3 regions of the Alkalibacterium psychrotolerans genome follow, and region 1 is predicted to be linked to each of the others. Evidence: predicted binding sites of a transcription regulator. Region 1 holds the regulator's gene; each other region holds the start of a gene.
What was found. Region 1 encodes LexA, which represses DNA repair genes until DNA is damaged. Its sites were predicted from a motif close to CNAACANNTGTTNG; they were not measured.
Positions count from the first base shown of each region.

Region 2: ACYVLS_RS05275 (replication-associated recombination protein A) is a predicted target of LexA. The motif match lies at 4,316-4,329, and genes of this name have one in related genera.
Region 3: ACYVLS_RS06605 (Y-family DNA polymerase) is a predicted target of LexA. The motif match lies at 5,357-5,370, and genes of this name have one in related genera.

Region 1 covers NZ_BAAGPH010000021.1:20,559-28,881, forward strand. The annotation lists gene recJ (single-stranded-DNA-specific exonuclease RecJ) at 1-1,730, shown strand, start outside; gene ACYVLS_RS03160 (adenine phosphoribosyltransferase) at 1,731-2,243, shown strand; gene lexA (transcriptional repressor LexA) at 2,361-2,996, opposite strand; gene ACYVLS_RS03170 (DUF896 family protein) at 3,193-3,438, shown strand; gene tkt (transketolase) at 3,542-5,533, shown strand; gene ACYVLS_RS03180 (YneF family protein) at 5,716-5,955, shown strand; gene ACYVLS_RS03185 (ABC transporter ATP-binding protein) at 6,060-7,811, shown strand; gene ACYVLS_RS03190 (ABC transporter ATP-binding protein) at 7,811-8,323, shown strand, end outside.
Region 2 covers NZ_BAAGPH010000030.1:34,164-42,486, reverse strand. The annotation lists gene ACYVLS_RS05295 (class I SAM-dependent methyltransferase) at 1-826, shown strand, start outside; gene ACYVLS_RS05290 (acetate/propionate family kinase) at 853-2,046, shown strand; gene ACYVLS_RS05285 (universal stress protein) at 2,138-2,596, opposite strand; RNA gene ssrS (6S RNA) at 2,728-2,917, opposite strand; gene ACYVLS_RS05275 (replication-associated recombination protein A) at 2,984-4,246, opposite strand; gene gshAB (bifunctional glutamate--cysteine ligase GshA/glutathione synthetase GshB) at 4,425-6,695, shown strand; gene ACYVLS_RS05265 (cysteine desulfurase family protein) at 6,711-7,865, shown strand; gene ACYVLS_RS05260 (hypothetical protein) at 7,903-8,247, shown strand.
Region 3 covers NZ_BAAGPH010000035.1:19,249-27,571, forward strand. The annotation lists gene rpoE (DNA-directed RNA polymerase subunit delta) at 1-418, opposite strand, end outside; gene ACYVLS_RS06580 (YwiB family protein) at 484-924, opposite strand; gene ACYVLS_RS06585 (lipoate--protein ligase family protein) at 1,088-1,927, shown strand; gene ACYVLS_RS06590 (HD domain-containing protein) at 2,029-3,366, shown strand; gene yidA (sugar-phosphatase) at 3,383-4,192, shown strand; gene ACYVLS_RS06600 (organic hydroperoxide resistance protein) at 4,304-4,741, shown strand; gene ACYVLS_RS06605 (Y-family DNA polymerase) at 5,414-6,709, shown strand; gene ACYVLS_RS06610 (hypothetical protein) at 6,763-7,182, shown strand; gene ACYVLS_RS06615 (folate family ECF transporter S component) at 7,272-8,231, opposite strand.

The DNA of each region.
Region 1 (8,323 bases):
TGAAAGTCGCGCAGGCATTATTGGGTGAGCTGCCACAGGAACTGGTTGAGTTGGCCATGATAGGAACGGTTGCCGATCTGGTTTCTCTTACGGATGAGAATAGAGCACTGGTTTATTTCGGGCTCAAACTCATTAGACAAACCGAGCGCCTGGGACTTCTTGCTTTATTAGCAAAAAGTTCGCTGAAACCGGAAGATATTGATGAAGAAGCGATTGGGTTTAAACTGTCGCCCCCTATAAATGCAGTAGGCCGTCTTGGGGATGCCTCAATGGTGGTGGAGCTGCTTAAGACTTTTGACGAAAATGAAGCCCAAACATTAAGTGACGTTGTTCTTCAAAAAAATGACGAACGAAAAGAGTTAGTTGAAACCATTACCTCCGAGGCGATGGCTGAACTAAGTCACTATAGTGATGACGAGATAATAGTTATGAAAAATGCTGATTGGCACGAAGGCGTGTTAGGCATTGTAGCCAGTCGGGTGTCAGAAAAAGTCAGCAAACCGACACTCATTTTGACCGAGAACCTGAATGAAAATAAGGTTAAGGGATCAGGCAGAAGCATACCTGGCTTTAATCTGTATAATTGTGTGAAAGAATCTGAAGAATTGCTGACTAGTTTTGGAGGCCATGAAATGGCCTGTGGGCTGAGTCTGAACAGAACAGATTTTGACGCATTTCGTCAGTCGGTTAATGAGACAGCTCGAAGGCTGACAGGCGATGCCCCTATAGTAAAAGAACTGGCTATTGACTCGACAGCTGAATGGGCGGAACTATCTGTGCAATTAGTGGAAGAACTTGCCCTTTTAAGACCTTTTGGTCAGGACAATAAAAAACCAGTCTTCAGATTGTCTGATATGAGAACAGTTCAGTCTAGAATCATTGGTGCAAATCAGAATCATTTTAAAGCGGTTCTTGCTAAGGAAAATAAAGAAATTGATATGATAGCCTTTAACGCGTCTGAATGGGGGCCAATTTTCATGTCTCAGCCACAACTCGATGTGGCGGGGTACCTGGACATTAATGAATGGAACGGCAACCGCAAAGTACAACTGCAGGGCATCGACTTCAAGACAACTGTACCTGTTGTTATCGATAAACGCAAGACTGGTTTAAATGAAGATGTGTTCAAGGAGAACAATGCTCATTATCTTTTCTTTGACGAGAAAAATTACCAAAACTGGAAGTCTGTCATTTCGGAAGGCGCGAGTAGTCAGCTGTACAGTAAAGATTCATCTTTATCTTCTGTTCCAGACAGCAAAATTGTCTATATTATCGATATACCTGCTGAAACAGCTGATTTTTATCGGGTGATTGAAGAGTTTGACACGCACGAAATACACCTCTTTTTATACGCTCCCCATGACTACTACTTTAAAGGAATGCCGAAGCGGGAAATGTTCATGCGCCTGTATAAGTGGTTGTTAAAGAAGAAGGAGATTAATCTCAAAAATGATACCAGAGAGATTATTTCTCTTCTGAAAGTAGATAAAGAGATAGTAAAGTTCATGTTAATGGTGTTTTTAGAGAATGAATTTGTTACAATAGAGGATGGGACGTTAAGCGTTGTTGAAAACCCAGGCAAGAAAAGTCTGGAGGATACAAAAACGTATCAAAGACGGTTGAATCAGATTCATGTGGAAGAAAAGCTGGTTTACAGTTCTTTTAATGAGCTGCTGACGACCCTGAAAAATAAAACGAGTGAGAGTGTTACTGATAACGGAGGATTATAAATGGATTTCAAAAAATATATAGCGGACGTTCCTGATTTTCCTGAAAAAGGCATTATCTTTAGAGATATTTCACCTTTAATGGCTGACGGAGAAGCTTATAAAGAAGCAACAAACCAGATTGTGGAGTACGCCAGAGAAAAAGGTGCGGAAATGATTGTCGGACCTGAAGCAAGAGGCTTCATCGTTGGCTGTCCAGTTGCCAATGTAATGGGTATCGGCTTTTCTCCTTGTCGTAAAAAAGGAAAATTACCGAGAGAAACAATTGAAGTTAGTTACGGTCTGGAATACGGCAGCGACATTCTTCAGCTTCACAAAGACAGCATTAAACCAGGACAGAAAGTGCTGATTACAGATGACCTTCTGGCTACTGGCGGCACTATTGCTGCTACAATTGAACTTGTGGAAAAATTAGGCGGAGAAGTAGTAGGCGCTGCTTTCTTCATCGAATTAAAAGAGTTAAAAGGCAGAGACAAAATTAAAGGGTATGACATCTTCACTTTAATGACGTATTAAGCGGCTAGTCATATCAGTAATGAAGTGAGTGTAGATATAAAATAAAGACGGTTCTGCTGATTGGTATCAGTAGAACCGTCTTTGTTTAGTATTAGTAGAATAATGACTATTCAGCTTTTATAGTATATGACTGCGGTAAAGCGAAGTGACTTTTCCGAGTATGGATACATTTGATAGGATAATCGGATCCATTGAATCATTTTCCGGCTGAAGTCGTATGTGGTTTTTCTCTTTAAAGAATCGTTTACACGTTGCTTCATCTTCGTCTGTCATCGCGATTACAATATCACCATTATTAGCCGTTTCCTGTTTGCGTACAATTACCTGATCGCCATCGAGAATGCCGACGTTCATCATACTGTCTCCGCGAATGGTCAACATAAACAAATTGCCTTTATCGATTTCCAGGTCAGTGGGTATAGGGAAATAATCTGTTGCTTCCTCCACCGCCAGTATCGGTTCACCGGCAGTTACTACACCCAGCAGAGGGATTTTACCTTCGTCTTCACTGATACCTAATTTATCCAGGCCGTTTTTTGTAAACTCAATTGCTCTAGGCTTGGACGGATCTCTTAAAATAAAGCCGTTTTTTTCGAGTCGTGCCAGATGTCCGTGAACAGTTGACGTAGATGAAAGTGCAGTCGCTTCACCTATTTCTCTAACAGTTGGGGGATACCCTTTCTTTTTAGCCTGTTCGTATATATACTGAAGAATTTCGAATTGCTTTTCACCTTTTCGGCCTCTAGTGGTCATCCTAAAACCCTCACTTTCCTCTATTTAATGGAACAACCGTTCTATTAATAAATCAAGTATAGCACAGTAATAGAGCTAATTCAAACGGATGTTCGTTTGTGTACACTTGTCAGTTAAAGTAAGACTATCACTTTTTTATGAGTAATGTTATGATTATCTAGTAAGCAAAAGTGGATAATAAGTTTAGGAGGCAATTATGCTTGAGAAGAAAAAGTTAGACCGAATAAATGAATTAGTAAGAAAAGAACGAAGCGACGGCTTGACGGAAGAAGAAAAAGAAGAACAGAAAAACCTTAGAGAAGAATACATTCAGGCGTTTCGTTCCGGTATGAAAAATCAGATTGAAGGCATGAAAGTCGTCGATCCCGATGGAAACGATGTAACACCAGATAAAGTAAAAGACATTCAAAAAGAAAAAGGTCTGCACGGTAGAGATCAGTAAAATACTGATTATTAACCTTCCAGTATTTATTGAATAAAGCTGGCAATAATAGTACAATAATAAAGTAAGTTTAAATTTTAAACAAACGAGAGGGATGAATGCATTGTTCGATAAAATTGATCAAATGGCAGTAGATACAATACGTACTCTAAGTATTGACGGCGTACAGAAAGCTAACTCAGGTCACCCAGGTTTACCTATGGGAGCGGCTCCAATGGCGTATACCCTATGGACACGTCACCTCAAAGTAAACCCAAGCAACTCGAGATGGTTTGACAGAGACCGCTTTGTCTTGTCGGCAGGACACGGTTCTATGCTGTTATACAGCTTGCTTCACTTATCAGGCTATGACGTCTCAATAGACGACTTGAAAAATTTCCGTCAATTAGGCAGTAATACACCCGGTCACCCTGAAGTGCACATTACTGACGGTGTTGAAGCGACAACTGGTCCTTTAGGCCAAGGTATTGCCAATGCTGTTGGAATGGCAATGGCTGAAGCACACTTATCAGCAACCTACAATAAAGACAGCCATAACGTAGTGGATCACTACACTTATGCGCTATGTGGTGACGGAGACCTTCAAGAAGGCGTCTCTCAAGAAGCTGCTTCTCTAGCAGGCCACTTGAAATTAGGAAAACTGATCATGTTGTATGATTCCAATGATATTCAACTGGATGGACCAACGTCTAAAGCATTCACAGAAGATGTCGGTAAGCGCTTTGAAGCTTATGGCTGGGAACATATCTTTGTTGAAGATGGCAACGATATGGACGCTATTGATGAAGCTATCACTAAAGCGAAGGAATCAACAGACAAGCCAACATTAATTGAAATTAAAACAGTTATCGGCTTTGGGGCATCAAATGCCGGAACACACAATGTTCACGGTGCACCCCTGGGACCTGAAGGCGTTGAAGCAGCTAAGAAAGCATACGGATGGGAAAACGAAGACTTTTATGTACCACAAGAAGTGTCTGATCGCTTCAAGGAACTAATCGGCGACAAAGGTCAGCAAGCCGAAAATGAATGGAACACTTTAGTGGAAGACTACCGTAAAAACCATTCTGATCTGGCTGATGAATTTGATTCAGCGTTATCAGGTAAATTACCTGATAACTGGGATAAAGATTTGCCATCTTATGCAGCTGGCGACAGTGACGCAGCGACTCGCTCAACGAGTGGTGAAGTGCTGAATGCCATTGCTAAAAACGTTCCGAACTTCTGGGGCGGTTCAGCAGACTTGTCAGGTTCAAACAAAACAATGATTGATGGGGTGGAAGATTTCCAGGCTGGTCAATACGAAGGCCGCAACATCTGGTATGGTGTACGTGAATTTGCAATGACTGCAGCACTTAATGGTATCCTGCTACACGGTGGAACCAAGTCTTACGTATCTACATTCTTTGTATTTACTGATTACTTGAGACCAGCTGTCCGACTAGCGGCATTGTCTGAAATTCCCGCCATCTATGTCATGACACATGACTCTATTGCGGTTGGAGAAGACGGGCCAACGCACGAACCTGTAGAACAGCTGTCAAGTTTCCGAGGTATGCATAATTTGACTGTGCTGCGTCCGGCTGATGGTAATGAAGTAGCTGCTGCTTGGGAAGTAGCTGTAACATCTACTGATAGACCGACTATGCTGGTGCTGACTCGTCAAAATCTGCCCGTACTGGAAGGTACGCAGGAAAATGCCCGCAACAATGTTAAGAAAGGTGCTTACGTGTTATCACCTTCTGAAAGCGACAAACCGGAAGGTATTCTTATTGCAACTGGTTCCGAAGTATCCATTGCAGTAGAAGCTCAGAAACAGCTGAAAGAAAAAGGCCACGATGTTTCGGTCGTTTCCATGCCAAGTTTCGATTTGTTCGAGCTTCAGTCAGATGACTATAAAGAATCAGTTCTGCCATCAGCTGTGACGAACAGAATGGCTATTGAAATGGGCTCTTCATTTGGTTGGCACAAATACGTTGGAACCGATGGAAAAATACTTGCCATTGACAAATTCGGTGCGAGTGGTAATGGAGAAGCAGTGGTTGAATCTTACGGCTTTACTCCAGAAAATATCGTCAACACTTATTTATCTTAATGATGTCAACTTAACTCTGAAAAGGTCGCCTGACTCAGGTGACCTTTTCTATCTTTATAAGGTACATTCTTTTTATCTAGCAATTATAGGTTTATTTTTGCGCTGTAATTGTGTAAAATAGTTCAGTGAGCAGTTTTATGATTTTATTAAGAAATTTTTGAAGAGCGAGAGGAGTGAACGAATTGAATACAGGATTAGCAATTGCTTTAATTTTATTAGCGTTAATTGGAGGCCTTGTGGGCGGATTCTTTATCGCGAGAAAATACATGATGGATTACTTTGAGAAAAATCCACCGATTGATGAAAACATGCTGCGTATGATGATGCTGCAAATGGGTCAGAAACCATCTGAACGTAAAATTAATCAGATGATGAACCAGATGAAATCACAACAGAAAACAGGCAAAAAGAAAAAGAAATAATTAGAATGACGGACGGTCTACTGCTGTCCGTTCTAATTTTTACACAATATGACAATATGTCACTTTTTGTTTCACAATAGATAGAAGATATAGGAGAATGCATTATGGGGATATTCAAGAGATTAAGCTGGTTTTTCAAGCAGGAGAAAAAATCCTACCTGATTGGAATTGCCGGCTTGCTGATAGTTGCTCTTTTACAGTTGATTCCTCCAAGAATCATAGGGATAGTAGTGGATGAAATTGATACGAATACTATCACACAGGAATCTCTGACTTACTGGCTTCTGATATTAGCATCAACAGCTGTCTTTCAATACATTCTGCGCTACATCTGGCGAGTCCGTATATGGGGAAATGCGGCAAAGCTAGAGCAGATTGTGAGAAAGCAGCTGTACGACCACTTTACAAATATGGATAATCAGTTTTTCCAGAAATACCGTACGGGTGATTTAATGGCTCATGCAACTAACGACTTACGTGGGTTGCGTATGGTTGCTGGTGGAGGAATTCTTACAATGGCGGATGCGTTGAGTGTCGGTTTAACAACGCTTTTAGCAATGCTTTTTATTGTAGACTGGCGCCTGACTTTACTTGCAATTATACCGCTGCCGTTTCTGGCATTGGCTTCGCGTGTGCTCGGACGAAAACTTCATTTACGTTTCAGAGATGCACAAGCGGCATTTTCTCAACTGAATGATAAAGTACAGGAAAGTATCCAGGGGATAAAAGTGATTAAAACATTTGGTCAGGAAAAAGAGGACATAGAGGAATTTTCTGCACAGACAGACAATGTAGTTCTGAAGAATAAGTCTGTCTATAAAATAGATTCTCTTTTCGATCCGACCATTACCTTTATCATGGGAATTTCGTATTTTCTGACAATTCTTGTGGGTGGATTATTAATCAGCGGCAATGAAATTTCAATTGGTGATTTCGTCACCTTTATTAACTATATTGGCATGCTTGTCTGGCCGATGTTTGCCATTGGACGACTGTTTAATATTATTGAACGTGGGTCTGCCAGTTATGACAGAATAGAAAATTTGCTGAACGAGGACACTTCTATTGAAGAACGACAGGGTGCAGTAAACGAACCAATCTCAGGAGAATTGAACTATGCTGTTGATTCGTTCCGCTACCCTGATGACAATTCAGAAGCGCTGAATTCGATTCATTTCAGACTTCAAGCAGGTGGGACCCTGGGGATAGTAGGGAAAACTGGTGCAGGAAAAACAACGATTCTTAAACTGCTCTTGAGAGAATATGATGAATATAAAGGAAAAATTGCCTATGGACGGTACGACATTCGCGATTATACCTTAGATGCTTTGTTAAAACATGTTGGATATGTTCCACAGGATAATTATCTCTTTTCCAATACGATAAGAGAAAACATTCGTTTTGCCGATCCGTCATTATCACAGGACGCTGTTGAGGCGGCTGCTAAGCTGGCAGATATTCACGATGACATTAGCGAACTGCCTGAAGGGTATGATACCGAAGTCGGTGAACGCGGGGTCTCCTTATCAGGAGGGCAGAAACAGCGTATTTCAATAGCCAGAGCCATTCTAATCAATCCTGAACTGATGATTTTAGATGACTCGCTTTCTGCCGTGGATGCCAAAACGGAAGAAAGTATCTTGTCCGGTTTGAAGGAAATCAGAGCGGGTCAGACGACTATTATAGCAGCACACCGTATCAGTTCAGTTATGCACGCAGAGGAAATAATTGTAATTGATGACGGTAAAATTGTGGAAAGAGGAACGCACAATGAGCTGCTTGCTGTTGACGGCTGGTATAAGGACATGTTTGAACAGCAGCAACTTGAAAGAAAAATAGAAGGGGGCGATGAATAATGGAACAGGAAGAACTATCCAAAAGGCGATCCATTCCTTTCAAGGAACAGATGACAATCATTAAGCGTATTATGTCATTTGCCTATCCCTATAAAAATCAGTTTATGCTTGCGATTGTTTTCAGTGTAGCACTGGCTGTTACCAACGCCGCTTTACCCCGTATAATTCAGATTTTTATAGATGATCATCTTGCCACTGGAGCAGTCGCACTGCAGACTATCTTGTTCTTTGCAGGACTGCATCTGAGTGTGACTGTCTTGAGGATGACCGTCTGGTATTTCGAGCTGTATATTTTCAATATGGCATCTGAAAAAACTGTTCAGAATATCAGGTTTCACCTGTTTACCAAACTGCATAATTTGGGTATGCGTTTCTTTGATCAGACATCCACCGGGTGGATTATTACTCGTGCGACAAATGACACAGAAGCAATGAAAGATTTCTGGCATGTCTTCCTGACCATTATGCAAGGTGTGTTTGGAGTAGTTATTTCGCTTGGAGCCATGTTCCTT
Region 2 (8,323 bases), on a different contig from region 1:
GTATGAGTCAGTTGATTTGGCTTCATTCAGTCTCGATGAGAAAAAACAGGCTATACAGCTCATACTTATAAAGGCTGTTAAAGAAGATATGCTGCAGCCCAATCATCAGCCTACACCAGACGCTATTGGTCTGCTGATGAGTTATCTCGCAGAACTGTTTGTCGATTTTTCAAAACCGGCTCACATAGCTGATTTGTCCATTGGCACAGGTAATTTGTTATATACATTTTATTCCTACTTATCTAGACAAAAGGGTGAAGTGAAACACAGCTTTACAGGTGTGGAGAATGACGAGCTGCTTATATCGCTTACCAGCACGTTATCGGCCTTACTAGATATTCCAGTAGAGCTGCTGCACCAGGATGCTTTACAGCCTCTCTTAATCAACCCGATTGATATTATCCTGTCAGATTTACCTGTGGGGTATTATCCAGTACCTCTTCAAGAGGGTACATTTAATACGGCTGTACAAGAGGGCTATTCCTATAGTCATTTTCTACTGATAGAACAAGGACTGAAATACTTGAAAGATGCGGGACTGGCCTTTTACTTGCTACCGACCCAGACATTTGAATCGGAAGAAGTGAAAACCCTTCTGGCACATATTAATACTGTAGGCTATGTACAGGGCATTATTCATCTACCGAATGAATGGTTCAAGAATGAGCAGTCAAGAAAATCCATTCTCGTTTTACAGAAAAAGGGAGCCGAAAGTAAACAGGCTCAAGAAGTACTCGTTGCCACGTCTCCGAGTCTATCGGACAGGGAAGCGTTCCAGAATTTCTTAATGGAAATTAAAAGCTGGAAAGAAGAACAAGAGATTTAAATTTTTAATAAAAAGGAGAAAATAATATGAGTAAAACAATTGCAATTAACGCGGGATCATCAAGTCTAAAATGGAGCTTGTACACCATGCCCCAGGAAGAAGTTCTTGCTTCCGGTATTGTTGAACGTATTGGCTTGAAAGATTCTATTTTCACTATTAAATACAATGACGGTGAAAAATTCAAGCAGACAGTCGATATTGACGACCACGAAGTTGCTGTAGAAATGCTTCTTAAACAATTAAAAGAATTAAATATCTTAAGCGACTATAACGAAATCACAGGCGTAGGTCACCGAGTGGTTGCCGGTGGAGAACTATTCAAAGATTCAGCTTTAGTCACAGACGAAGTAATTCAGCAGATTGAAGATTTATCTGAGTTTGCACCGCTTCACAACCCTGCAAATGCAACTGGAATTAAAGCCTTCCGTAAAATCTTGCCTGATATTACTAGTGTGGCTGTTTTCGATACATCTTTCCATCAGACAATGCCTAAGGTTAACTACCTGTACAGCATTCCTATGGAGTATTATGAAAAACACAATGCCCGTCGTTACGGAGCGCACGGAACCAGTCACAAATATGTGTCACAGCGTGCAGCAGAGCTTTTAGGAAAACCGATTGAAGAAACTAAAATTATTACATGTCACCTGGGTAATGGTGCATCCATTACTGCTGTTGACGGTGGAAAATCTGTGGATACATCCATGGGCTTCACGCCGCTTGCTGGAGTGACAATGGGTACACGTGCAGGCGATATTGATCCATCATTACTTCCTTTCCTGATGGAAAAAGAAGGCATTGATTCAATTAATGACATGATTTATATTTTAAATAACGAATCTGGTTTGAAAGGCCTGTCTGGTATTTCCAGTGACATGAGAGACTTGGAAGATGTCGAAACAACTAACGAACGAGCAGAACTGGCTCTGCGCATCTTCGAAGACCGAGTTCGTAAATATATCGGTTCATATGCTGCTACAATGAACGGTGTAGATGCTATTGTCTTCACTGCGGGTATTGGTGAGAACGGATCAGATACACGTAAGAATGTCATCGATGGTCTAACATTCCTTGGTGCAGAAATTGACGATGAAAAGAATAACGTCCGTGGCAAGGAAAGAGACTTATCAGCTGAGAATTCTAAGGTTAAAGTTTACCTGATTCCTACTGATGAAGAAGTTATGATTGCTCGAGACGTAGAAAAATTTAGAAACAGCTAATTCAGATTTTCTAAAAGAAGAATAAAATACACGCCACAAGAAATCTGGAACTTAAGATTTCTTGCGGCGTGTTTATATTTAGCTGTAAAAATTATTCCGGTTTGTTTTCCAGGTCAGTACGTACAATCATAACGTCGCACTTGGCTTGTCTGATGACGTATTCAGAAACGGAACCAACAAATATTCGTTCAACGGCATTAAGACCTGTGGCCCCCAGCATGATCAAATCAATCTTTTCTGATTCTGGAATCTGTTTAGCAATCATGACTTTTGGCGAACCGTATTCAAGGACAATTTTTACCTCGCCGACACCTTCTTTGACTGCGTATTCTTTATACTCCAACAGGGTGTTTTTCGCTTCAACTCTCGCGTTGTCCGCTATGGAACCGTCGAAAGTAGAGAATGACTGATAGGCTCTAGTGTCAATGACGTGTGCGAGTACCAGCACAGCGTTGTTTCTTTTCGCTACCTCAACCGCTTTCTTAAATGCCTTCTCCGCCTGATTGGAACCATCCACTGCTACGAGTATTGATTTATATTCCTGCAACATTATAAAGCACTTCCTTCCTGATTATCTTATCTTAAGTATACTAAAAATACCTTTGAAAATGCTAATGGAAGCAACTTGAAACAAAAAAAGAGTCGAGACAGCTGTCTCGACTCTAATTAACTACTAAGTATAAGAAATCCGATGGTGCCGGTAGAACGCCAGTTTAGGTTGAACCCGCTATTGGCAGGTGGGCTTCACCAGAAAAATATTTGACTTCCAAGTGATAAGGCATGTCATCAATTTTTCCTTTAGAATCCCATTGTTTTAATAAAAATGTTCGGTCAACACAGTAGTTTGGCATCGCGTACACCTCAGAATTCTTATCCTTATAGTAGCACAGAGATTCAGTTTAGTCAATTCCGATAACTCGCAGTCAGGAGACAACCGTTAGGGACTAAACTTGTTCAATTGTCTGTTTAAGGCATCTTCAAATTTAGACGTCAGTACAGGAGTGTAATACTTTTTATTCTTTATAGTATTCGGCAGATACTGCTGGGGTGTCCAGTGTTCATCATAACTATGGGGATACTTGTAACCGACGCCGCTTCCTAGCTTATCCGCACCCTTGTAATGGGTGTCTTTTAAATGAGCGGGGACATCGCCTGATTTGCCGTCTCTGACATCTTTCAGCGCTTGGTCGATGGCTGTTATCGCACTGTTTGATTTAGGCGAGAGACACATTTCAATGACTGCATTGGCCAAGGGGATCCGTGCTTCAGGCAGGCCAATTTTCTCGGCTGCCTCCACGGCCTCCATGACTCTTGAGACGCCGGCGGGATTGGCAAGACCGATGTCTTCATAGGCAGTGACAATCAGTCTCCTAATAATGACTTTAATTTCTCCAGCTTCCAGAAGACGCGCAAGATAGTGCAGAGCGGCGTGAACGTCACTTCCGCGAATGGATTTTTGAAAAGCAGATATCACATTATAATGCGCGTCGCCGTCTTTATCATGAGTTAAAGACTTCCGCTGAAGACACTCTTCAGCTATGGCCTGTGTCAGGTGAATCACGCCTTCATCGTTTTCTTCAGTAGACTTGACAGCCAGCTCCAGCGCATTTAGAGCACTTCTTAAATCACCATTTGTGGACCGGGCAAAATAATTTAACACAGTAGGCTCTATATCGAGGGCGTAATTTCCCAGTCCTTTTTCCTTATCTTCTATTGCGCGCATGAGTGACTGGCTGATTTGATCGTCAGTTAACGAATGCAGCTCAAATATCTGAGACCGACTTCTTACGGCGGGATGAATGGCAATATAGGGGTTTTCAGTTGTCGCTCCGATTAAAACGATACGCCCATTTTCAAGGTGAGGGAGCAGAAAATCCTGTTTTGGCTTATCGAGGCGATGGACCTCATCTAGAAGAAGAACGACTGTGCCGCTCATCTTGGCTTCTTCCACCACAATCTGCAGGTCTTTTTTTGTATCCGTTGCAGCATTAAGCATACGAAAGGCATATTGTGTCGAGCCGGCTATTGCACTGGCAATACTCGTCTTGCCAATCCCAGGGGGACCATAGAGTATCATTGAAGACAGCTGTTTTGCTTTGACCATTCGCCAGATGATTTTTCCTTCTCCTACTAAATGTTCCTGACCGACTATCTGATCAATTGAGGTAGGCCGCATGCGGTAGGCTAGTGGTTTTTCCATAATTGACTCCTTTTTGCTGATTTTAAGTAAAGTAAGTATACCATTTTTACACATTTTTATAAACAAAACAGAACAATCGTTCGATGTAAACCTATCATTTGTCTATGTAGAATGACTGCTTTATGATAAGATAGTATTTGATAATAAGTAAGTAAATTTGACGTAAGGATAGATAGAGATGACGATGAAGCAAACGATAATTGAAAATGATTTACAGGAACTTTTTAAAGAAGGTTCATTCGGTTTGGAAAAGGAAGGGCTGCGTACGACAGCTGATGGCTATCTGGCTTTAACGCCACACCCCTCAGCCTTTGGAAGCAGGAATCATCATCCTTATATTCAAACTGATTTCAGTGAATCTCAACTCGAACTCGTAACACCCCCTCAGGATTCAATCGAGAATCAGTATAAGTGGCTTGATGCCCTACATGATGTAGTGAACCGCACACTGGACAAGGATGAATTTGTCTGGCCTTTTAGCATGCCTAATTTACTGCCTGAGGAAAAGGATATTCCCATCATTAAAGTGGATGAAGTATCAGAAATTGAGTACAGACAGAAACTGGCTGATAAATATGGGAAGAAAAAACAGATGATCAGCGGTGTTCACTTTAATTTTTCTTTTTCTGAAGCCTTTATATCTGAAATGGGTAAGGACATGACGACATCTCAGGAATTTAATGCCTGGTGCAACGATCTGTATTTGAAGATGTCGCGGAACTACCTCCGCTATCAGTGGATTCTGACTTACTTGTTTGGCGCTTCACCAGTTGGGGATGCAAGTTTCCTTGGGAATGAAGTACCTTATACTTATTTCAGAAGTATCAGAAACAGTTCAATCGGTTATCATAATAATTTCAGCCACCGCGTTTCATATGAGAATATAAAAAGATATGTTACAGATATTGAATCTCTGGTTAAAGACAGAGATTTAATCGAAGAAAGAGAATACTATGGTTCTTCTCGTCTTAGAGGAAAAGGAAAAGCTGTGTGTAATCTGATTAACAGTGGAACACGCTATGTAGAGTTTCGTTCTTTTGACCTGAACCCATTCGAAAAGCTGGGCTTTTCAGTAGAACAGTCTCTTTTCACTCATCTGTTTTTACTGACAATGGTTTGGATGGACTCCGACAGCACAGATAAAGATATTGAAACAGGATCTGAAATGAATGAACTGACAGCAATGGAAAATCCCTTTGATTCTTCTCGCTATTTAGATGAAGGATTGGAGTTACTGAATGTGATGATGGAAACTGCCGAAGAGTTAAAGCTAAATAAAAGCTATAGCGATGCTGTAAAGCAGGCGATAGATGAATTTCATCACCCTGAAAAAACGCTAGCTGCACGAGTGGTTAAAAACATTGAACAAGAAGGGTCATTTATAAAGCTGGGTATAAAGCTTGGCGAGACATACAAGCAGCATTCTTTTGAAAAACCATTTTTATTGAGCGGGTTTGAAACCATGGAAATGAGCACTCAGCTGCTGCTTTCGGATTGTCTGAAACTAGGCATTGATACGACTATTCTGGATGAAAACGATCAGTTTCTCAAATTAGAACACAATGGAAAAGTAGAATATGTAAAAAATGGGAATATGACAGCTAAAGATACGTATATTTCTCATTGGATTATGGCTAACAAAACAGTTACCAAAAAAATAGTGAAGGATGCCGGTTTTACAGTTGCTGAGGGAAGAGGATATGTGACTCTGGAACAGGCCTTGAATCAGTACTCTTTTTTCAAAAACAGCCCAATAGTTGTCAAACCTAAATCAACCAATTACGGCATTGGGATTTCTATTTTCAAAAAACCAGCTTCATATGAAGCATTTAAAGAAGCACTCGAACTGGCTTTTGAAGAAGATTCTGAAGTACTGATTGAAGAATTTGCTGAAGGCACGGAATATCGCTTTTTTGTCATCAATGGAAAGACAGAAGCGGTTCTTCTGAGAAAACCGGCTAATGTGGTCGGGGACGGAATAGCGACAATCAGAGAATTGATTGACGAAAAGAATCAGCACCCCTACCGCGGAGAAAATCACCGGGCCCCGCTGGAAAAAATTAAAATGGGTAAAATTGAAGAGCTGATGCTTAAGGAGCAGGGTTATAACTTTGAAACTGTTCTGAAGAACGGTGAACAGGCACTGCTTAGAGAAAATTCGAATATTTCAACTGGTGGCGACTCTATCGACTTGACTGAGGACATGCACGAATCCTACAAACAGTTGGCTGCACGGATTGCAAATGCTTTAGAAGTTAAAGTGACCGGTGTCGATTTAATCATCCCTGACCGAACGAAACCGGTGTCTAAACATGAAGACCGATATGTCTTTATTGAAGCCAACTTTAACCCAGCGATGCATATGCATGCTTTTCTGCAAAATGGCCAGGGGGTTAATTTAACGCAAAAGATACTCCGCATGCTGTATCCAACTATCGAGACGTCATAAATGAAGGAGAATGACATGAACAAGCAGTTATACTTTGATCATGCCGCCACTACACCTATGCACCCAGAGGTGATTGAGGTAATGGCTTCGGCATTGGCTAATCACTATGGCAATGCTTCCAGCACACATCAGCTGGGGAGAGAAAGTAAAGGCCTGCTTGAAGAAGCAAGAAAGACCTTTGCTGAAAGTATTCATGCCTTGCCTGAAGAAATCATTATAACCAGCGGGGGCACGGAAAGCGATAATATGGCAGTGTTAAAAACAGCAGAAAAAATGAAAGCTAAAGGCAGACATATTATCACCACCAATATAGAACACGCAGCAGTCAGGAATCCCATTCATTACCTTGAGAAAAACGGGTATGAAGTGACCTGGCTTCCGGTTAACGAAGAAGGGACAATAACACTTGAACAGGTTAAAGACAGTGTGAGAGAAGACACGATTCTCGTCTCAATTATTTACGGAAACAATGAAATCGGGTCCGTTATGCCGATTAAAAAAATAGGCCACTATCTGAATGAGCTGGACCACGACGTTGTCTTTCATACTGATGCTGTACAGGCTTACGGCACTGAGTCAATCAATGTAGTGGACCAGGGTATTGATTTGTTATCCGTTTCAGCTCACAAGATTAACGGGCCCAAAGGCATAGGGTTTTTATACATGAAAAAAAATCTAAACTTGCCAAGTCTGATAATGGGCGGGGAGCAGGAAAATAAACGCCGGGCAGGTACTGAAAACATACCGGCAATAGTCGGTTTTAAGCGGGCAGTGGAACTCAGACAAGCTTCAAAAGCTGAGCTATCTGAAAAGTACATCAGCCTCAAACGAGAAACCCTCCACAGGCTGAATGAAGCGGATATCGATTATGCCGTTAATGGCTCTCTAGATACTACTCTGCCGCATATTTTAAGTGTGCACATTAAAAACGTTTCTGCTGAAAAGCTGCTGATACACCTTGATCTTGCCGGTATAGCCGTCTCCATCGGGTCTGCCTGTTCAGCCGGCAATGTGGAACCGAGTCACGTGCTGGAAGCTCTCTATAGTAGAGAACACCCTGCTATAGCAGAAACGATTAGAATCAGCTTCGGCTACGGCAGTGAGCCTGAGCAAATAGCAAAAATGGTTAATGTTATTAAAAAAGCGGTTGCTTTTTTAAAGAAAACATAAAATAATAGAAGTATGAATTGAAGAGAGGATGTTGACTTTGGCGACGTACAAGAAGGATTCACTGCTCGGAAGTAACCAGTCATACAGAGTTAGTGACGAAGCAAAACGCTATACGTTGAGAGATAATGGCTTTACTGAAACTAAAAATGGTTCATTTCAGTATGAAAGAGTGTTAAGTACCCATGCGATGGACAAAAAGTCACCTAAACTGAAAATTACTATTTCTAAAGATATTGATGAACTGAAAATATCTGCAGTGACACCCAACGGGTTAAAAAAGATTGATTTATATAAAAACAAGGAACTGCAAAAAGAAAGAGAATTTGCTGAAAACATTTTATTAAGCCTAATTGAAGGCAAGGTACTTGTCGAAGCTGAGTAGTTTTTTAAAATTTAAGTATAAAGCAAGAGCCCTCAAGAGAGAGTATCCATCTTCCTCTTGAAGGCTTTTTAAGTTT
Region 3 (8,323 bases), on a different contig from region 1:
CTTCGACGCGGTCTCCGTAAGTGACTACTTCTTCTTCCTCATCTTCTTCAAGCTCTTCTTCGTCAGCTTCTTCATCTTCATACGCATCGAAACCTTTGTGTTTCTTACGACGTGGTCTTTCGTCTTCTTCGTCGTTGTCATGCGTAATTTCCTCATCAATAGAGTCAATCGGGTACCAGGCACGTAGTCCCCATCGGTTGTCTCCTAGAGAAATGAAGCGCCCGTTGACGTTCAAGTCAGTATAGAACTGAATCATTTCCTGTTCCAGTACGTCATCTTCCAATTCAAGATAATCCGCTACTTCTGCCAGTAAATCATTAAACTCCATTACTTGTCCGGTTGTTTCAAGAATTGCTTGAGCCACATCCACCATAGCCAGCTCATTTTTTTCCTGTCCTTTAAACTGATTTAATTCCACGACATTTACGTCCTTTCCATCATAGCGTTCACTTTTTCTTTACTTAACCAATTTATACTACATGATTACGTTGTAAAACGCAACCGTATCTGATAATCCCCTAATTTCTGCTGATTGACATGGAGGGCATAGTTTACCTTTACCCGTCCTGCGAAGGGCCGATCATAATAACTCACGCGCAAGTCCTCCGTTGTGACTTCCAGTGGCATGATTCCTGCAGGTGTTTTATAGTTCGCAAGGGTAACTTCCTCGCTGTCAAAAACCAGTCGCATCGTCTGATCGCCCTTTCGTATCAGCTGAACCACACCATCCGGGTTAATCTTCACCGTTACAGGTACCGTTCCTTCTTGATGCGTTTCCTCAAATCGAATATAGTAGCTGTTGTTGATATAGACAATTCGGCCGTTTTCTTCAAATGAGTGATGGTGCGTTTCACCATTCTGGACATAAGACGTCTCCATTTTCACTTCAGCCGGCAAGCCGTTCTTCAGTTCCTTCGAAGGCATACTTGCTGCTCCTTCCTTTACTTATCTTTCTGTTTACTCTCCCGTTCAGTTTATCATAAATCCAGCGGTTCGTCTCTTTCAATCTTTTTTCCTACCCCTAATTCTACTGATTTTTGGTATACTTAACACCATACTAATTAGATGATATAAAGGACGGACACGAATGACAGCTTCTCTGGATTTTTTAACGCACTATAAACAGCCTTATTATCTTTACGATAACCTGCCCGACAGATACACTGACCATCCCTATGCCCCCTTTGCGCTGACGGATGCCTTTATCAAAGAGGCCGGTGAAACCACTCACCCCATATTGCACTTCTGGCAGACTGAGCCCGTGGTCGTTTTGGGCATGATGGACACTAAACTGCCTTTCTTGAAGGATGCTCTTTCACTCTTCAGTGATTTTTCCTACAGCTACTTGGTTCGCAATTCAGGCGGACTGGCTGTTGTCGGAGACGAGGGCATTCTCAACTTTTCCATTATCTTTCCAGAAGAAGACAGTCGTCTGGAAATCGATGAGGCTTACTCGCGCATGCATCGACTCATTCAGGCTGCCTTTTCGGATAGGACAGAGCCCATCGATGCTTTCGAAGTGAGCGATTCCTACTGTCCCGGTGCCTTTGACTTGAGCATCCAAGGCAAAAAAATTGCGGGAACGGCACAGAGACGCATACGCGGCGGTATTGCCATTATGATTTACTTAAGTGTGAACGGCAATCAGCAGCAGCGGGCTGAAATGATTCGGTCCTTTTACCAAAAAGGCCTTAAGGATACCGAAACCCAGTGGACCTTTCCCGATGTCAATCCTGACTCTATGACTACCCTGGAAGACGCCTTCAATATGCCCCTTTCTGTTGACGATGTAAAAGGCAGACTGGCTGAGGTACTGAAAACAGCGGGTGTTTCTGTTCTCACTGGTGAATTGACATCGACGATGCAGTCTTTTTATGAAGAGGGTCTGGACAAGATGAAAAAAAGAAACGAGAAACTTTTACCGTAATTACACTTCCCCATTGTGCTGATGGGCTATGAAAGGAGCGCTTTTTGCCTTGATATCAGCTCCTCCTTTTTATCAGGGAGGTCAGGCAGAAAGCAGTCAAGATGAGTATTGATTCCTATGAAAAATTGGATCGCCTGCCGATTGAAAAAGTATTCAAGGATCCGGTCCATGATTACATTCACGTACGCCATACGCTTATACTGGATTTAATTGATACAAAAGAATTTCAGCGGCTCCGACGCATCAAACAGCTCGGCACATCCCAGTTCACTTTCCATGGTGCGGAGCATTCCCGTTTCTCTCATTCGCTGGGCGTGTACGAACTGACGCGTCGAATTGTGGATATGTTTGAGCGCAATTATCCGGATGAATGGGACTGCAGCATGCGACTGGTCACTTTGTGTGCGGCTCTTCTGCATGATGTCGGTCACGGTCCATTTTCCCATACGTTCGAGAAGATATTTGAAACGGATCACGAAAAAATCACAACGGATATCATTCTTTCCGAAGAAACAGAAATAAACGCCGTGCTCAGACGGGTCTCTCACGACTTTCCTAATCAGGTCGCCAGCGTCATTACAAAAGAGCACCCGAACCCGCAGGTCGTTCAGCTGATTTCGAGTCAGATTGATGCCGACCGCATGGACTACCTTCAACGAGATGCCTTTTTTACCGGAGCCACGTACGGTGCCTTTGATTTATCTAGAATCCTGCGGGTGATTCGTCCGTATAAAGATGGCATTGCCTTTCAGTACCAGGGGATGCATGCCGTGGAAGATTACATTGTCAGCCGCTTTCAGATGTATATGCAGGTCTACTTCCACCCGGCTTCCCGCGGAATGGAAGTGACGCTGGACCGTCTGCTTTTCCGGGCCAAACAGCTCTTTAAAGACGATACCCTTTACCCGTCCTTTGAACTTCTCGAGCCATTCTTTAAGGAAGACGCCGAACTGGACGACTACTTGAAGCTGGATGACGGCGTGCTTCAAACGGCTATTATCCTCTGGACCGAAAGTAAAGATGCCTATTTGAGCGAATTGTCCAAAATGTTTCTGAACCGTAAGCCCCTGAAATCTATTACCTATAAAAAAGATCAGGATGAGGAAATTGTTGAAAAACTGCGTGACATTGTAGGCAGTCTCAATTATGATAAGGAATTGTTCACTATGACAAACAGCAGCTCCGATTTGCCTTACGACTATAAGCTGAAAAACAAGACACCAATCCGCTTGATGCATTCCGATGGATCCTTGATTGAGTTAAGCACGGCAAGCCCGATAGTCAAAACGCTCAGCGGCAGTCTGCATGGTGATCATCGCCTGTTTGTTCCAAAAGAATTTCTTGAAGAACACGCCCAGGCCATCAACATGTTTCAGGAAGAGTACGATGCCTTTAAACGGTACATTTTAAACGGCGCCATCATTCACCCTGAAGATTAATAGAAGGAGATTGAACATGACAGTTGAATTAATTGCAATCGATTTAGATGGAACACTCTTGAACCCGGACCACAAAATCAGTCCTGCGGTAAAAGATGCCTTGCATAAAGCGAAGGAAAAAGGAATTAAAATAGTTATCTGTACAGGACGTCCCTTCCCCGGTGCAACAGCTTTCCTGGAAGAACTTGGCCTGGAAGACGATGATGATTATGTCATCACCTATAATGGTGGCCTGGTGCAAGAAGTCAAAAACGGCGAGATTGTCGTCCAGCATATGATGAACCATTCGGATTATGTTGTTCTTCAGGAAGCCGCAGAAAAAGCTGGATCTCACTTCCATGCGATTCATAACGAAGGCATTTTCACGCCAAATAGAGACATCAGTGCCTATTCCATACGGGAAGCCTACCTGATTGGACTGCCGCTATTTTACCGTCGTCCGGACGAAATGAATATCAGTACCCAGTACAACAAGATGATGATGATTGACGACGAACCTGTTCTGGAAGCGGCTATTGCCCGTCTGCCTAAAGAACTGTGGGACCGCTACACTATTTTACGCAGCGAACCTTTTTTCCTGGAACTATTGAATAAGAAAGCCAGCAAGGGAACTGCAGTCAAGGAACTGTCTGAACTGCTCTCCATCCCCCGTGAAGCCGTCATGACTTTAGGTGACGGTGGAAACGACATCGACATGATTGAATGGGCCGGCATCGGTGTAGCCATGGAAAATGCGACAGATAAAGTCAAGGCCGTGGCCGACCACATTACCGCATCAAATGCTGAAGACGGTGTGGCAAAAGCCCTTGAAAAGTTTGCCCTGTAGACTTTTTTGTTAACTAAATAAGATATATTTTCTGTAGAAAGGCTATCATTTAGCCTTTCTTTTTTTTAGTGCTATACTGAAAATAGACTATATAAAAGGAGAGCGATACGCATGCCAGACAAAGTTGTTTATACTACTGCCGCAGTCAATACAGGTGCCCGTGAAGGAGAAAGTCATTCACCCGACCGTTCAGTTGAAATGAACATTGATACGCCTAAAGAAATGGGTGGAGGTGGAAATGGTACAAATCCGGAGCAGCTTTTTGCTTTAGGCTACAGTGCCTGCTTCCATGCCGCTCTTGATCATTACAAAAAAGAAGCCGGCATTGAAAACGACTCGCAGGTTACCTTGACCGTTCATCTGCTTAAAGACCCGTCAGACAATGGTTTTAAATTAAGCGTGGAAATTGAAGTCGGCATGAAAGACATGTCCGAAGAAAAAACGCAGGAATTTGCAGACAAAGCGCATGCTTTCTGCCCGTATTCCAAAGCTACTCAAGGCAACATTGAAGCGACCGTTAAAGCTGTCCCATATGTAGACGGCAAATAATAGATACTAATAATGTAATGAACAGGCCTCCTGTTCATTCAGTTGAATAGAAGCGGAAACCCCATTGATTCTGATGGTGGTTTCCGCTTTTTTATGTGGTGTGTGCCTGGTTTGGCAAACTCAAAGTGCCCAAGCGTGTGAGTTTGCCGAAGTGACTACTGGTTGAGTATACTCAGCTTGTTTTTGTACTCGAGAATGCCGAAGTCGCCTCTCTTTAGGTAAACTCAGTGCCTACTTTTTACTGACTCTGCTGAACTTTGGCTCACTTCGTCAAACTCACTTGCCGTTTATGATTCAGTTTGCTGAACATGTGTCATCTTCGGTAAACTCACTCTTAAATTCTGTTTCACTTTACTCAACCCTCTGCTTCTTTGGCAGACTCTACCGTCCATCCTTCATCACTTTACCGAATAGCTCGCCTCTTCAGCAGACTCATAACAATTCCCACCTCCACTTTACCGAATACCCGCCACAACTATCCTGCAAATTTCTTTTTTAACACAGATGCGCTTTCCAAACCTTTTAGCTGAAGCGTTTTGCAAGCTCCTCACTAATTTACACTCTGAGTACCAAGCAAAAAGGACTCTGTTTCCGAGCGCGTTCCCCTTGACGAGACGAATGTTTGTTCCTATAATTAAAACAAACATATATTCCCATTAAGGAGAACACATCATGCTGCAAATAATGGATTACTCAAATGAACCTTACAGAGATATCTTGTGTATCGATGTGAAATCTTTTTTCGCTTCAGTTGAGGCTGTCGAGAGAAAAGAGCATCCCCTGAAGGCGAAGGTAGCAGTTGTCAGTAAGCCGGATAACAACGGCGGGCTCGTGCTTGCGGCCTCTCCTTTAGTGAAAAAATTGTACGGCGTGCGCACAGGCACCCGTGTGTATGAAATACCCAAAGACGCTAAAATTGACGTAGTGGAACCCCGAATGGCCCTATACTTAGAAAAAAATCTGGATATTGTTAATATATTCAAGCGCTTCGTGGCAGAGGAAGACCTGCATGTCTACAGCATTGATGAGTCCTTTCTCGATGTCACCCACTCTCACCGCTTGTTTGGCAGTACCGAAGATATTGCCAGACATATACAGTACCTAGTCTGGAAGGAGATGAACCTGGTCGTCACGGTCGGCATTGGCGACAATCCGCTTCTGGCCAAACTGGCTCTCGATCACGCAGCCAAACATGATCAGCAGAACAATTTCATAGCCGCCTGGCACTACGAAGATGTGCAGGACACAGTCTGGAAAATTGCTCCGATGAAAGACTTCTGGGGAATCGGATCCCGGACAGAAAAACACCTTCAGAATATGGGAATCCGTTCCATTCACGACCTCTCGCAGACGGACATAAAAAAACTGAAAAAACGGTTCGGCGTCATCGGCGAGCAACTCTTCTTTCATTCACACGGTATAGACCGTACCCGCCTGTCTGAAACCTTTGTCCCTAAGGCAACCTCTTTCAGCAAGAATCAGATTTTGAATCGGGACTACACTCAAAAACACGAGGTGGAAATTGTTATCCGTGAAATGGCTGAAGAGAATGCCACACGGCTTCGCCGGCACTATCTGACGACCGGTCTGGTCAAACTCAGTATTGGTTTTTCAAAAGATATTGACGAACGCGGCTTCAGCCACCAGTTGCCTATTGAAACAACAGATTCTTCCAAGAAGATTATCGAAGGCCTACTTATTCTGTTCAACCGGCACTACAAACCCGTTCCGATTCGTGTAGTCAATGTCACCTTTGGAAAAATAGAACCGAAATCGGCCTTGCAGCTTTCTCTGTTCGAATCGGCCGAGACCCTTATTAATCAGGAAGACCTTGACCGGACCATCGATTCCATACGCCACAAGTTCGGCTATACGTCTCTTCTCCATGCCAGCAGCCTGGCAAACGGAGGAATGGCACTGTACCGGTCTAAACTGCTCGGCGGGCATCGTTCCGGAAAAGAAAAATAGGGAACTGGACAAAACCTGTATACATAATTTATTAATAAAGGAGGAGAGTTGAGATGGCACAGGAAGTCATTAAACTATCCCCAGATGCACTGGGGTACAAAGACCGGGGCAAGATGAAATGGATGGGTATGATGCTGTCGGATCACGCCGAAGCCTTGAAAAAGCAGAAAAACAGCACAAAAACTGCCCTTATTCTCCCAAAAGAAAAACTGTCTGACGAGGAAGTCAGCACATTTCTTTACAAAAGCTATACCCTGAAAAAACCAATCGCTCTTCAGCTGGATATAGTAAAAGACGGCCAGTATCTGCCGGATATTGAAGGCATCATAGCAGGAGTAAAAGAAGATTGTATTTATTTGAAGCGCCGCAACCAGTCCCTCACTAAACTGAAGCTCGAAGATATCAGGCACGTGGAGTGGATACAGTCTGTCGAATGGTATGCAAAATACCAGCGCCAGTCTTCTCCTGACTAATCTTTCATTAATATAAATACAAAAACACCCCGGACAAAGAGGAAGATACACGCTTCACTCTAGTCCGGGGTGTTCACTTTTTCAGCCTGTTAGTGTCTGGCCGTAGAATATTTCATATAGACTCTTCTTAACTGTTTGTTGTTGGCAATAAATCGAACCGTAAATACGCGGACAACTATCGTCACGGCATTCTGAATCAGTCTTGGCGGAAGTAAAACCGCAATCGGATTCTGCGTTAATATTCTGAGCCACAATGTATTTAACGTCAAGTGGATAAACAAGGCAATAACAACTTCAGCCATAATCACGCGTTTTGTGGAGACCTCTCGCTTATGGAGAAACAGACCATAAATTAAACCTGTCAGAAAGGCCGAAAGCGTGAAGCCAGGGAAGAAACCACCCACGCCGCCTCTCACAATGAAGCCTAGAACATCTGCTAAAACAGCTGCCACACCGGCTACCCACGGACCGAAAAGGAGCCCAATTAGAGCAGTTGGCAGAAACGCAAAGGTAATCCGTACAATAGGGGTAGTAATACCGACATATCCCAGTGTAATATTCATTGCAATGAGGAGGCCGATAATAGCAATCCCTCTTGTGTGATTGCCGAGCTGCCATTCAGACAGTTTCACGGCCCGGTAAATCAGAAGCCAGGCATACATGAGGAAAGAAATGGCATAAATCACACCGTTTCCTTCGTAAATGGCCTGAACTTGAAGAATTTCATTCTGTAAAAACAGGATATAAGAAGCTCCAGTAATCAGTAAGCCCAGAAGCAGGCTGATTAGGGTGCTTTCATCCCTCAGCTTTTTCAGCACGAAAGCGCCTAATGAAAACAGGACACCGGTAAACAGGAACAAAAACAGACTGTCGGCTAAAACAAGCTGCCAGCTGTCGTACTGACCTAAAAAGTAGGCCATGCCGGTTGTACCGGTTTGAGTCCTGAGGTACGGTACTGCAAAGGACAGAAACACTGGGGCCAGCACACCCACAATAATATAATGTAAAAATCTGTTCTGACGACTGTCAGTAAAGGGTGTTGATGTCATAATCGAAGATCTCCTTTAATTTTAAATTCTTTTCCAAGTCGTGAGACCAGAAAAGGGCATTCAACTGAGTACGGTAGCCCCAGTAAAATTAA